One region of the Rhodopseudomonas sp. WA056 genome, then DNA from elsewhere that is predicted to be linked to it. Evidence: riboswitches for the same ligand, from Rfam matches in the RefSeq annotation. Region 1 holds a riboswitch; each other region holds the start of a gene.
The links. A riboswitch is a leader RNA that binds a small molecule or an ion and turns the genes downstream of it on or off. The one in region 1 is predicted to bind cobalamin.
Positions count from the first base shown of each region.

Region 2: another riboswitch for cobalamin. It lies ahead of DU475_RS18600 (DUF1636 domain-containing protein); the one in region 1 lies ahead of metE (5-methyltetrahydropteroyltriglutamate--homocysteine S-methyltransferase).
Region 3: another riboswitch for cobalamin. It lies ahead of DU475_RS22135 (hypothetical protein); the one in region 1 lies ahead of metE (5-methyltetrahydropteroyltriglutamate--homocysteine S-methyltransferase).

Region 1 is NZ_QPFS01000024.1:4,641-9,398, reverse strand. Features, by position in the region: gene metE (5-methyltetrahydropteroyltriglutamate--homocysteine S-methyltransferase) at 89-2,455, opposite strand; cobalamin riboswitch at 2,561-2,755, opposite strand; gene prpB (methylisocitrate lyase) at 2,934-3,851, opposite strand; gene prpC (bifunctional 2-methylcitrate synthase/citrate synthase) at 3,862-4,758, opposite strand, start outside.
Region 2 is NZ_QPFS01000110.1:11,387-16,144, forward strand. Features, by position in the region: gene cobN (cobaltochelatase subunit CobN) at 1-995, opposite strand, end outside; gene cobW (cobalamin biosynthesis protein CobW) at 1,130-2,134, opposite strand; gene cobU (bifunctional adenosylcobinamide kinase/adenosylcobinamide-phosphate guanylyltransferase) at 2,138-2,668, opposite strand; gene DU475_RS18600 (DUF1636 domain-containing protein) at 2,665-3,096, opposite strand; cobalamin riboswitch at 3,205-3,402, opposite strand; gene cobT (nicotinate-nucleotide--dimethylbenzimidazole phosphoribosyltransferase) at 3,499-4,554, shown strand; partial or broken gene DU475_RS18610 (nitroreductase family protein) at 4,551-4,758, shown strand, end outside.
Region 3 is NZ_QPFS01000169.1:1,555-6,312, forward strand. Features, by position in the region: gene tcuA (FAD-dependent tricarballylate dehydrogenase TcuA) at 1-703, shown strand, start outside; gene tcuB (tricarballylate utilization 4Fe-4S protein TcuB) at 690-1,826, shown strand; cobalamin riboswitch at 1,914-2,116, shown strand; gene DU475_RS22135 (hypothetical protein) at 2,227-2,790, shown strand; gene DU475_RS22140 (precorrin-8X methylmutase) at 2,787-3,416, shown strand; gene DU475_RS22145 (precorrin-2 C(20)-methyltransferase) at 3,413-4,141, shown strand; gene cobJ (precorrin-3B C(17)-methyltransferase) at 4,138-4,758, shown strand, end outside.

The DNA of each region.
Region 1 (4,758 bases):
GGCCCGACAAGTTTGGAGGCCCCCGGCACCCAGCCGGAGGCCTCCCCGATGGCAGCACGTCACAAGCACCGTTCAGAGCGGCGCCACTTCATCCCGCACTGATCTGGCGAATGTGCCGCGCTGCCTCGACCATATTGATGAGCGCCCCCTGGACCTCGTCCCAGCCACGCGTCTTCAATCCGCAATCCGGATTGACCCACAATTGCCCGTCGGACAGCCGCTGCCGCGCGAGCTGAAGCAGCGTCGTCATCTCCTCGACCGACGGCACCCGGGGCGAATGAATATCGTAGACTCCGGGACCGATCTCGTTCGGGTACTTGTAGGTCTTGAACGCGTCGAGCAGCTCCATCTTCGAGCGCGACGTCTCGATCGAGATCACATCGGCGTCCATCGCGGCAATCGCGTCGATGATGTCGTTGAACTCCGAGTAGCACATGTGCGTATGGATCTGGGTCTCGTCCATGACGCCGGACGAGCACAGCCGGAAGCACTCGACCGCCCAATCGAGATACCCCTTCCATTCGGAGCGGCGCAGCGGCAAGCCTTCGCGCAGCGCCGCCTCGTCGATCTGGATCATCGTGGCGCCGGCCTGTTCGAGATCGCCGACTTCGTCGCGGATGGCGAGCGCGATCTGGCGGCACGCCGTGCTGCGCGGAACGTCGTCGCGGACGAACGACCAGTTCAGGATCGTCACCGGTCCGGTGAGCATGCCCTTCATCGGCTTGGCCGTGAGCGACTGCGCGTACTTCCACCAGCCGACCGTCATCGGCTTCGGCCGCGACACGTCGCCGAACAGGATCGGCGGCCGCACGCAGCGCGAGCCATAGCTCTGCACCCACCCCTCCTTGGTGAAGGCGAAGCCGGAGAGTTGCTCGCCGAAATACTGCACCATATCGTTGCGTTCGAACTCGCCGTGGACCAGGACGTCGAGGCCGACCTTCTCCTGCCACTGAATCGCCCGGGCGGTCTCGCCGCGCAGGAACGTGTTGTAGTCCGCATCCGAGATCGCGCCCTTGGCATGAGCGGCGCGGACCTGGCGGATCTGGGCGGTCTGCGGAAACGACCCGATCGTGGTAGTCGGAAACGCCGGCAGCTGTAGCCGCTGATGCTGCAATGTCGCACGCGCAGCAAACCCGCTGTTGCGATGGATCATCGCGTCGGTCACCGCCGCGGCGCGGCCGATCACCGCGACGTCGTGCACTTTGGGCGACTTGCGCCGCGTCGCGGCCGCCTTGGCCGAGGCGGACAACTGGTCGTGCACCGCGGCCCGGTCGCCGCTCAAGGCCCTGCCCAGTGTCGACAGCTCGCCCATCTTCTGCAGCGAGAACGACAGCCAGCTCTTCAGGTCCGGATCGAGGCCGGCTTCGAGTTCGAGATCGACCGGCACATGCAGCAGCGAACACGACGGCGCCAGTTGCACGCGGTCGAGCCCACGCTGCTGCACGATCGGTTCGAGGCGATCGAGCAGATCGGGCAAATCAGCGCGCCAGACATTGCGCCCGTCGATAATGCCGAGCGACAGCACCAGATCCTTCGGACCCTTCGCGATCACAGCGTTGATCTGCTTCGGCGCCCGCACCAGGTCGAGATGCAGACCCGCGATCGGTAGCGCCAGCGCGGTCTCGAGATTGTCGCCGAGCCCGCCGAAATAGGTCGTCAGCATGATATCGAGATGCGGCAGCTCGCGCGCGATCTGGCCGTAGGCATCGCGAAACGCCAGGCGCTCGCGATCGTCGAGATCGAGCACCAGCGCCGGCTCGTCGAGCTGAACCCACTTCGCCCCCTCCGCCGCGAGCCGGCCGAGGATCTCGATGTAGACCGGCACCAGCTTCGACAGCAGCGACAGGACGTCGAAGTCGGCATCCGCGCACTTGCCGAGCTTCAGATAGGTGACCGGCCCGAGCAGCACCGGACGGGTGTCGTAGCCGAGCGCCTTGGCCTCGCGATATTCCTCGAGCGGCTTGAGCGATACGAGCTGGAAGCTCTGCCCGGCGGAAAATTCAGGCACCATGTAGTGGTAGTTGGTGTCGAACCACTTGGTCATCTCCTGCGCCGGGACGCCCTGCGGTGCAGAATCGCCGTGGTGATGACCATTGGCGCAACCATGCCCTGCGATTTCGGCCTGGGTGCCGCGCGCCATGGCGAAATAGGTAGCAAGTGAGACCGGCCCCCCTCTCCACCCATAGATCTCGGGAATCGCGCCGACCATCACGCTGGTGTCGAGGACCTGATCGTAGAGCGAGAAGTCGTTCGACGGAATCACGCTGACGCCGCGCGCTTTTTGCCGCGCCCAGTTCGCCGCGCGCAACGCGGCCGCAACTCGCAGCAGGTCGGCTTCCGTCGACTTGCCGGCCCAGAAACTTTCGAGTGCGGATTTCAGCTCGCGCCGCGGCCCGATCCGCGGTGTGCCGAGTGTGGCGACGGCAAGAGACGTAGTAGTTGTGAGAGAAGACATGGCTCAACCCCAAAAGTTGGGGGCAAGGCCTAGCGACGCGGCATGATTCCCCGAACCGCAAGCACGGCGGGGCCACAAGCGCACCACCGGGGCACCCCGCCCGTGGACGTTTCGTTCGACGAGGCAGGTCTCCTGGCTCGCGGGTCATCGCCTTCGTTCGACCTTCCCGGGATCGCTCCCAGTGGCTTTGCTGAACGTCGGCTCGCCGCTGACAGTTGCGGGGGCAGCGCCGGCCTTGCACCGGCTTCCCTCTTAGCTCCGGACGATACGATCCGAAGAACCTCGACGGCGATCACTATGGCGAGGATGATCCAAGGCTGTCAAGCGATCCACGCTTCGATCATCTCAACTAATTAGTTTCCCCCGCGCAAGACGCGCAGCAACAGGCAGAAAGACTCTGTCCTACCGAACCGGAGCTATCAGCTTCCGCCGCTCGGGACGCGACATCGGCTTGCTACCCGCCGATTCCGTCTCTCGCCTATGATCCGGCCGACGCCGGCGCGATCGATCGAACGATCGACGCATCCAGCGCCTCGAAGCGGTCGAGCCCGAGCGTGTCGTACAGCTCGGCGCGGGTCTGCATCTCGCCGAGCATCGCTTGCGTGCTGCCGTCCCGCCGCAACGTCGCATAGAGCTTCTGTTGCGCCTTGTTGGCGACGCGCAGCGACGACACCGGCCAGATCACCATCCGGTAGCCCATCTGCTGAAACTCGTCGGCGGTGAAGAACGGAGTCCGGCCGAATTCGGTCATGTTGGCGAGCAGCGGCACGCCCGGCATCCGAGCAGCGAATTCGCGGAACATCTCGGCCGTGGTCAGCGCCTCGGGAAAGATCGCGTCGGCTCCGGCCTCGATGTACAGCCTGGCGCGCGCCACCGCGCCGTCGATGCCTTCGCTCGCCGCCGCGTCAGTCCGTGCGATCAGATAGAGATGTCGTCGCGCCTTCGCCGCGGCGGCGACCTTGGCGGCCATGTCGTTCGCGTCGGCGAGCTTCTTGTCGTTGAGATGGCCGCACTTCTTCGGCAGGAGCTGATCCTCGATATGAACCGCCCCCGCGCCGGCATCCTCGAAGGTGCGGACCATGTGCATGACGTTGAGGGCCTCGCCGTACCCGGTGTCGCCATCGACCAGGGTGGGAAGGCCGCCTGCCCGCGCGATCTGCCGGATGAAGAACGCCACCTCGTCGACCGTGATCATCCCGAGGTCGGGAATCCCCATCGACGCGGTCATCGCGGCGCCCGACAGATACAACGCCTCGAAGCCGGCGGCACGCGCCTGCAGTGCGGCCATGCCATTGTGCGCGCCCGGCATCCGGACGATGCCGCCGCGCTCGATCAGCGAGCGGAACCGCACGCCTGCGGGGTCGGTGGGGAGATCGGCAGCAACGAGATACGGCATGGTTTCACTTTCAGGCATGACAAGAAGACGGCGCGTGGCCGCGTTGTTCGATCGGCACGAACAGACGATTCTCCGGTCCGACGTAGTTCGCGGTCGGGCGGATGATCTTGTTGTCCTGCCGCTGCTCGATGATGTGGGCGCTCCATCCCGCCGTCCGTGAGATCACGAACAACGGCGTGAACAGCGAGGTCGGCACGCCCATCGCGTGATAGGAGACGGCGCTGAACCAGTCGAGATTGGCAAACATCTTCTTGGATTCGTGCATCACCGCCTCGATCCGGTCGGCGATCTCGAACATCTTCACCGATCCGGCCTCGACCGAAAGCCGCCGCGCGACTTCCTTGATCACGCGGTTGCGCGGGTCGGCGATGGTGTAGACCGGGTGGCCGAACCCGATCACCACCTCCTTCGCAGCCACTCGACGGCGGATGTCGGCCTCCGCCTCCTCGGGAGTCGCGTATCGCTTCTGGATTTCGAACGCCGCTTCGTTGGCGCCGCCGTGCTTGGGACCACGCAGCGCTCCGATCGCGCCGGCGATCGCCGAGTAGAAGTCGGCGCCGGTCCCGGCGATGCAGCGCGCCGTGAAGGTCGAGGCGTTGAACTCGTGCTCGGCATACAGGTTCAGCGAAGTATGCATCGCGCGGACGTGGGACTCTCGCGGTTTGGTCCGGTGCAGCAGATGCAGAAAGTGACCGCCGATGCTGTCGTCGTCGGTCTCGACCTCGATGCGGCGGCCGGTGTGGGCGAAGTGGTACCAGTACAGCAGCATCGAGCCGAACGAGGCCAACAGCCGGTCGGCAATGTCACGCGCCCCCGGATGATTGAGGTCGCCCGCTTCCGGCAGAACGCAGCCGAGCGAGGACACCCCGGAGCGCATCACATCCATCGGATGCGCCGCCGCCGGCAG
Region 2 (4,758 bases), on a different contig from region 1:
GGAGCGAATTCGGCGTCGCCGCCGCGCTGCTTGAACGCCACGGCGCCGGCGAAGACACGGCCGTCGACCTCGGGCAGCACGACATGCATGGCGAGGTCGCGCGGATTGAGACCGCGGCCGGATTGCTCCCAATGCTCGCGCGTCACCCCGGCCTGCGCCACCTGCAGGATCGGGCAGTCCGCCGACGCCAGTACCCCGGAGTCGTCCGTGGCGGTGGCGGTCGCAAACGCGGTGGCGTTGATGATGACGTCCGGCGGCGTCGCGGTCAGCACGCTGCGCAGGAATGCGATCGAGCGCGCATCCTTCAAGCTGGTCACGAAGATGCAGGTTGGATCGAAGTCACGCGCGGCGAGAGCGTCACGCAGCGCCGCAATCGCCGCGGTATCGCCGCTCGCCGCCAGGGCACGATAGAAGATCACCAGCGCGCGGCGGCGCTGCGATGGGGGCGGCTCGGCCGGCCAGAAACCAGCGGCCGGCATCGGCCGCGGCGGCGGCGGGCAGTCGTCACGCAGGATCATCCAGGCGGCGTAGCGCAGCGCCAGGCGAATATTGTCGGCACCACCCTCACTGCAATAGCGCCACAGCGCGTGAGCGTCGTCGAGATCGGCGGTGCTGCGCGCAGCCAGCTCCGCGTTCCACTCCATCTCACCCGGAATGCAGACGAACTGTGCGCCACGCGCCAGCGCATCGCGCCGCAGGCTGTCGACGCCGTGCGGCCAATAGGCCTCGCCGCCAAGCATCCGCAGGATGACCAGCTTGGCCTTCGCCAGCGTGCGCTCGACATAGAGATCAACCGACGCCGGATGGCCGAGCGCCAGGAAATTGGTGAGCTGGAGGGTCGGATAGTCGTCCGGCATCGCGTCGCGCGCCGCGCCGAACGCTGCCAGATCGCTGTCGGCCGCCGACAGCACCACGATATCGGCCGTCGCCTGACCAAGATCGCGCGCAACGTCGCCGTCGTCGATGCTGACGCTGGTGTCGAGCTTCAGGTGCATACGAGGGGCCTTGGTGGCACGAGCACCGCGCTCTCCCCGTCATTGCGAGGAGCGAAGCGACGAAGCAATCCAGCTCCCGGTCCGGAGCTCCTGGATTGCTTCGCTTCGCTCGCAATGACGGAAGACGACATGAACTACCCCGCCAGCGCGCGGCGGGCGGCGTCGGCATCGAAGCCTTTGAGGCCGATCACCACCAGATGGTCCGGGCGCTCGGCGTCGGGACGGGCGAAAGCGAGATCGATCCGCGAGCCGACCGCCTGCACCACGACCGGGGCCGGCTTGCCGGCGACACGGGCATGGCCCTTGACGCGCAGCACGCCGTCGAGCCCGAGCGCATCGCCGACCCGCGCCTTCATGGCGTCCAGCGTCTCCGCCGGCTGCGGGGTGATCACCAGCGAGTCGAAATCATCGTGATCGTGTTCCTCGCCTTCGGCGTGATGGCCAGTGCGGGATGCAAGATCATTCTCGGCTTCGGCATCGAGCCCGATCAGCACCGACGGCGCCAGCGTGCCATGCGACCGCACGATGCGGACGTTCGGCCGTACCCGGCTCGCCAGCTTGGCCTCGAGCGCGGCAAGCTGATCGGGCGCCACCAAATCGCTCTTCGACAGCACCACCAGATCGGCGCAGGCGAGCTGATCCTCGAACACTTCCTCGATCGGATCGTCATGCGTGGCGTCGCGCTGCGCCTTCACGGCGTCGTCGTCGAGCGGCACGCGCCCTTCGCTCAGCGCCAGCGCGTCGACCACCGTGACGACGCCGTCGGCGGTGGCGCGGGTCTTCACTGCCGGCCAGGCGAACGCCTTGAGGAGAGGCTGCGGCAGCGCCAGGCCGGAGGTCTCGATCACGATCGCGTCGAGCGGCGTGTCTCGGTTCAGCAGCTTCTCCATGGTCGGGATGAAATCATCGGCCACGGTGCAGCAGATGCAGCCGTTGGTCAGCTCGACGATGTCGCCCGGTGCGCACACCGACGCGCCGCAATCCTCGACCAGCGAGCCGTCGAAACCGGCATCGCCGAATTCATTGACGATCACCGCGATGCGGCGGCCGCTCGACTGATTGAGCAGCGCGCGCAGCAGCGTAGTCTTGCCGGCGCCAAGAAAACCGGTGAGCACCGTGACGGGAACGCGGTCGGTCATGAACTACTCTCCTGTTTGGCGTTTCAGCCACAGCGGCAGGCCGGCGGCGATGAAGGCGACGTCGGGCACGGCTGCGGCGACGGTCTGGTTGAGACGGCCCTGCGCGTCGCGGAAGGCGCGGCCGAGCGGCGTCTCCGGCACCAGGCCGAGGCCGACTTCGTTGGAGACGAGCACGATCGGACCGGCGGCGACGCCGAGATAGCGCGCCAGCCGCCTCGCCTCGACCTCGGGATCGCGACCGGCTTCCATCAGATTGAACAGCCACAGCGTCAGGCAATCGACCAGCACCGCGCGGCCACGGCCGGCATGCTGGGTCAGCGCATCGACCAGCCCAAGCGGCTCCTCGATCGTGGTCCAGCCATCGCCGCGGCGGGCGCGGTGATGCGCGATCCGGTCGGACATTTCGTCGTCGCTGGCGGTCGCGGTGGCCAGATAAATCTTAGCGTGGCCGCTGCTGGTGACCAGCCGTTCGCCGAACACCGATTTGCCGGAACGCGCGCCGCCGAGCACCAGGGTGGAGATCAGCGCGCTCATGCCGGCGCCCGCCCATCGTCGGGCGACCATTGCGGCGGCGGCAGGCGGACGAGCGTGCTCTTGCGCAGGAGTTCCGGACGCTGCCGCCATGGCACCAGGCCGTAGTGACTATCCTGATAGGAGGCCACGAACGTCGCCACCGCGTCGGCGCCGCTGGCACCGTCGAGATCGCCGAACACGAAGGTGTAGCCGCCCGCACTCGACACCGCGACAGTCGCGGCGCGCTTGCACGCGGACAGACACTGCACGGCGCGCACCTGCACCGAACCGGCGTCCGCCAGCGCGGCGCGGACCGCCTCCAGCATCGGAGCGCCGACGGCGACGCCGTCGATCGTCTTGCAGGTGGTGCAGACGCTGACCATCACCGGCGCGCCAGGCAGCACGCGCGGCGGATCGGCGCTCACATCGGCATGGGGCTCGGAATCCATCGGGCTCGAATCATCGCGTCAGCTATCGAGCTTTGTCGGAACGCGCGGGAGAGGCCTTTGCCGTCCGCACTGCTTCCGTCCGGTGCACCCCGCCCCGACGACGCCTTCAAAGCACAATACGCGATGGCAGGTCTCCTGGCTCGCGAGTCGCCGCCATTCGCCGCCTTCCCAGGATTTCCCAGTGGCCTCGGCGATGGCTCGTCGCTTACAGTTGCGGGGGCAGCTCCGGGATCGAGACGCACCGCGTCTCCCACCGGCTTCCCTTTTCACCTTCCTTACGGAAGGACCATCGCGGCGCACGCTAGCTGCGACGCTGTTGCGGGTCAACAACGCGAAGGTGGTGTTGACCGGACTTGCGCGGTTACGTCAGTTGCGCGCCTTGCCGAACCAAAGGACCATCCGATGCCGACCGACACCCTCGTCACCTGGCAGCCGCCCTCGATCACCCCGGTCGACCCGACGCTGAAAGCAACCTTGCGGGCGCGGGTGGACGGCAAGGCCAAGCCGCTCGGCTCGCTCGGGCGGATCGAAGACCTCGCGATCGAGCTGGCTTTGATGCGACATCCGCAGCCGCCGCGCGCCGACAACGCGGTGCTGATGGTGTTCGCCGGCGACCACGGCCTGACCGAAGAAGGCGTGTCGCAATATCCGTCCGCCGTGACGGTGGCGATGGTGATGACCTATCTGGCCGGCAAGGCCACCGCCAATGCGTTCGCGGCGGCCAACCATGTCGATGTCCGGGTGATCGATGCCGGCGTCGCCGCCGAACTGCCGAAACATCCCGACCTGATCGACGCCAAGATCCGGATGGGAACAGCCAACGCGGCGCGTCAGCCGGCGATGAGCATCGCGGAGGCCTGCCAGGCGCTCGATCGCGGCGCCGAGCTGGCGCGTGCCGAGATCGCTGCGGGCGCGGACGTGATCGCGCTCGGCGAAATGGGGATCGGCAATACGGCTTCATCGTCGTTGCTGCTGCATCGGCTCGGTCCGGCCCCGCTCGACCAGAGCATCGGCATCGGCGCCGGCCAGGACGCCGACGGGATGGTCAAGAAGAAGGCGGCGATCGAAAAGGCGGCGATGCGCAGCACCGCCACCGCACCGCTCGAAGTGCTGGCCGAATTCGGCGGGCTGGAGATCGCCATGATGGCCGGCGCGGTGCTGGGCGCCGCCGCGCAGCGCCGTCCGGTGATCGTCGACGGCTTCATCGCCACCGCCGCGGCGCTGGTCGCGGTGCGGCTGGCGCCGGAAGCCCGCGACTATTGCGTATTCGCCCACCGCTCCGCCGAGCGCGGCCACGATCTCGCGCTGCAGGCGATGGATGCCGCGCCGCTGCTCGATCTGCGGCTGCGGCTCGGCGAAGGCACCGGGGCGATCCTTGCGGTGCCGCTGCTGCGCGCCGCTTCGCGGCTGCTCACCGACGTCGCCGATCTCTCCGACGTGCTCGCAGGCAAACTATGAGCTCGACGCTGAACAGACTGGTGGCGATGACCGATCCGGCCGAGATCGCCGCCGCCAACGCCAATCCGCCGGTGTTCGATGAAGCGTTTCGCGACAAATTCGCCGAACTGATCGCGTGGCGCCGCGACGTCCGCCGCTTCAAGACCGATTCCGTGGCGCCGGAGCTGATCGAACAACTGCTCGATCTGGCCCAGCTTGCCCCCT
Region 3 (4,758 bases), on a different contig from region 1:
CTGGATGGTCCGCGGCACGCCTTATGCCGACGGCCGCCTGCTCGATCTGCTGATCGGGGCCGGCGGCTGTGCGATCGGCGATCCGACTACATGCCATGTCGTTCCGGTCGATGCGCGCGGGCCGCAATTCGATGGCGGCATCGTGACCCGGATCACGTCGATTCCACTCGGCGTCGTTGTCGATCGATCCGGTGCTCGCATCGACGTCGTAGGGGCCGGATCCCAGCCGACGCACTACGCCAAATGGGGACCAAGGATCGCCGCCTGCCCAGGCCAGATCGCTTATCTGGTGCTCGATACCCAAGGCCTCGCCCGTGCCGCGCCATCCGCCCTGGCGCCAGTCACTGCGCCGAACCTCGGCGAACTAGCTGCCGCGCTGCAGATCGATCCCACGGCTCTGTTGCAAAGCATCGAGGACTTCAATGCCGCCCCGGCCAACGCCGCGCGTACCATCGCGGAGCCACCATTTGCCGCCTATCCGATGCGGCCGGGGCTGACGTTCGTGCACTACGGCATCAAGGTGGATGCAACGATGCGGGTGGTCCAGGCCGACGGTCGCCGCCACGACGACCTGTTCGCGGCCGGCATGATCATGGCTGCGAATGTGCTGCGCCGCGGCTATCTCGCCGGGCTCGGCATCACCCTATCGGCAGTATTCGGCCAGATCGCAGGTGAGGAGGCAGCGCGCCATGTCCGCGGCTGATCCGATGCTCGAAGCCGAGCGCGTGCTGCGGATCTGCAGCGCCTGCATGTATTGCGATGGGCTCTGCCCGGTGTTTCCAGCGATCGACGGCAAGCACAACTTCAGCCTGAGCGACGTCAGCTACCTGTCGAACCTGTGCCACAACTGCCAGGGCTGCTGGCATGATTGCCAATACGCACCACCACATCCGTTCGCCGTCAACCTGCCGGCGACGTTCGCCGATCTTCGGCAGCGCTCCTATGCCGACCATCTGTGGCCGCCCGCGCTCGGTCGCGCCTTTCGCGCCTCATCGCTCGCCGTGCCCGCCACCGTCGCGCTCGCGCTGCTGATCACCTTCGCGCTGGTGCTGGGCACGGGCTCACCAGAAGCATTACGGACGACATACGCTGGCGAAGGCGCGTTCTATCGCGTGCTGCCGTGGCCGGCGATGGCCGGGCTCGCGGGCGGCACGTTCGCGTGGGCAGTGATTGCGATCACGCTGGCGACTTTGCGATACTGGCGCACGATCGCGCCAAAGACGACGATCAGCGAGATCGTGCGCGCGCTGCCGGTTGCCCTCTCCGACATCATCACGCTGCGCCACCTCGGCGGCGGCGGACCCGGCTGCCATGACCATGATGAGCGAACCTCGCAGCGGCGACGGATCTTGCATCACCTGACTGCCGGCGGCTTCGTGCTCAGCGGCCTGTCGACGATCGCGGCTTCCGCTTATCATCACCTGCTGGGCGTGATGGCGCCCTACCCGCTCGCCAGCCTGCCGGTGATGCTCGGGCTCGTCGGCGGCGTGACGATGACCGTGGGTGCAGTCGGGCTGCTGGCACTGGAAGCGCGGGCCGACCGCGCGTCGAGCGACCGCGGCGAGACCAAGCTCAACGTCGCGTTTCTCGTCTTGCTGGCCCTGGTCGGCGCCAGCGGGCTTGCGGTGCTCGGCTTCCGCAGCACGCCCGCGATGGCGCCGCTGCTCACCGCCCATCTCGGGCTGGTGTTTGGCCTGTTCGCCGCGCTGCCGTTCAGCAAGGCGCTGCACGCGCCGTTCCGGGCAGCGGCGCTGCTGCGTGCCGCAATCGACAGCAGTCGCCGCGCTTCAGCGCGGGCTCCGGACGCCTCGGGCGACTCGCTTTGATCCTGATCAAGCTGGCGCGAATTTGATGGACGCGGGAGGCCGGCAAACTGGTCGTGAAGGTCGATTGACAGTTCGCCGTTTCCGTCCCAAACATCGCGCGCCGACGGTGTCCTGTCCTCGACAGGACGAAGAGGGAATATCGGAAGGCCGCTGCCCGCAGCGGCCGAGCCGAAGCTGCCCCCGCAACTGTAAACGGCGAGCCGACGCAACACGCCACTGGATAACTTCCGGGAAGGCTGCATCGGCGACGACCCGTGAGCCAGGAGACCTGCCGTCGCCTGCTATGATGACGTCGTTTCGGGCGGGGTGCCCCGGGATGTCTTTCGGCGGTCCGGAGTGCAGGTCCGTTCGCCGGTTTTGAGCCATCGCCCGCGATGGCCAACCGACGAGATTCGGCGCGATGCCGCCCACTGCGCTCCATCCCGGTGTCATTGCCGGTTCTCAGCCGTCGCTTCCGCCGGACGCCGCCGAGATCGCGGTGCTGTCGCCCTGCGCCGAGACGCTGGCAGCCTTCGCTGAGGCGTGGACCGGTGACGCCGACCGTCTGCACACCAGCGACCTCGCCTCCTTCGCTGCGCAGGCATGTGATCGCTCGCTCGATTCGTCGCTGCTGCGCGCGATCCTGATCGTACTGCCGGATCAGGCGGATCTTTGCCGTGAAGCCGTCGAAGCGATCACCGCGTTCGCCGGCAGCCGGCGGATAGCCTTCGCGGTCCTCAGCTCTCGCGAGCAGCCCGGTGTTCCGAGCGAACTGATCACCAACCTGCCCCCCACGACGCTCCGTCGCCTGAACAGGCTGTACATTCAGCGTGCTGGCGATGCCGCACGCGCCATCCTGATGCAGTTCGCCCTCGCCGCGGGGCTCAGCATCTCCGCGATGGAGACTTCAAGCGACAGCGCGGTCGCCGACACAGAGCAGCCCCCATCCCTTCTCCCCGAGCTGATCGAGGACGCCGCCCGATGACTTACGCCTACGAACGAGACGGCGACGCGATCTATCGTCAGTCGTTCTCCATCATCCGCGCCGAAGCCGCGCTCGATCGATTCACGCCCGACGAGGAGAAGATCGCGGTGCGCATCATCCACGCCAGCGGCATGGTCGAAGTCGCCGGCGACATCGCGTTCACGCCCGACTTCGTCGCGGCGGGCCGCGCCGCGCTGCAGGCCGGCGCGCCGATCCTGTGTGACGCGCAGATGGTCGCCAATGGCGTCACCCGCAAGCGGCTTCCGGCCGACAACGAAGTGATCTGCACGCTGAACCATCCTGACGTTCCTGCCCTCGCTGCAAAGCTCGGCACCACCCGATCGGCCGCCGCCGTCGATCTGTGGCGCGACCGGATGCAGGGCGCTGTGGTCGCGATCGGCAACGCGCCAACCGCGCTGTTCCGCCTGCTCGAAATTCTCGCCGAGCCCGGCGCACCGCGGCCCGCGGCCATTATCGGCATCCCGGTCGGCTTCGTCGGCGCCGCCGAATCCAAGGACGCGCTGCTGACGGACTCACCCTCGCCTTGCGTGATCGTGCGCGGCCGGCGCGGCGGCAGCGCGATGACGGCTGCGGCGATCAACGCGCTGGCGAGCGAACGCGAATGAGCACACCGACGATCTACGGCGTCGGCGTCGGCCCAGGCGCACCAGACCTGATGAGCGTCCGCGCTGCGCGGCTGATCGGTGGCGCCAAGGTGGTGGCGTATTTCCGCAAAGCCGGACGCCCCGGCCACGCCCGCCGCATCGCCGATGGCCTGCTGCCGGAGGGCGTGATCGAAGAACCGATGGACTATCCGGTGACGACCGAGATCGCACTCGACGATCCGGCCTATGCGGCGACGCTGCGCAGCTTCTACGAACAATGCGTCGCGCGGCTCGCCGACCACATCGCGCAAGGCCGCGACGTCGTCGTGCTGTGTGAAGGCGATCCCTTTTTGTACGGCTCGTTCATGCATCTGCACAGCCGGCTGGCGCCGCGCATCCGCGTCGAAGTCGTGCCGGGCATCTCCGGCATGGCGGCATGCTGGACTGCGAGCGGCACGCCGATCACCTATGGCGACGACGTGCTCTGCGTGGTGCCGGCAACGCTCGGACCAGCGCGGCTGAAGGCGGCGCTCGCCACCGGCGATGCAATCGTGATCATGAAGCTCGGCCGCAATCTGCCGAAGGTGCGCCGCGCGCTCGACGACGCCGGCCTGCTCGATCGCGCGATCTATGTCGAGCGCGGCGCGATGGACGATCAGGTCGTGATGCCGCTCGCCGACAAGACCACCGACGACGCGCCTTACTTCTCGATCGTGCTGGTCCACGGACAGGGACGACGGCCATGACCGGATCTGTCGTCGTCGCGGGCCTCGGGCCCGGCGCGCAGGAACTGATCACCCCCGAAGTCAGCGCAGCGCTGGCGCGCGCCACCGACATCGTCGGCTACGCGCCCTATGTGGCGCGCGTCGCTGAGCGTGAAGGCTTGCAGCGGCACGCGTCTGATAACCGCGAAGAGCTCGATCGCGCCGGCTTCGCGCTGCGGCTGGCGGCCGAGGGTCGCCATGTCGTCATCGTCTCCTCCGGCGATCCCGGCGTGTTCGCGATGGCGGCGGCGCTGTTCGAAGCGATCGAAGCCGGCGATCCGTCGTGGCGCGAGCTCGACATCCGCATCCTGCCCGGCATCAGCGCGATGTTCGCCGCCGCGGCGCGGATCGGCGCGCCGCTCGGCCACGATTTCTGCGCGATCAACCTGTCGGACAATCTCAAGCCGTGGGAGACCGTCGAGAAGCGGCTGCGCGCCGCAGCGGAGGCCGATTTCGTCATCGCGCTGTACAACCCGATCTCGAAGGCCAGGCCGTGGCAGCTCGGCCGCGCCTTCGAGCTGCTGCGCACCATCCATCCCGCGTCCGTGCCGGTGATCTTTGCGACCGCTATCAGCGATCCACGCGAACGCATCGACGTG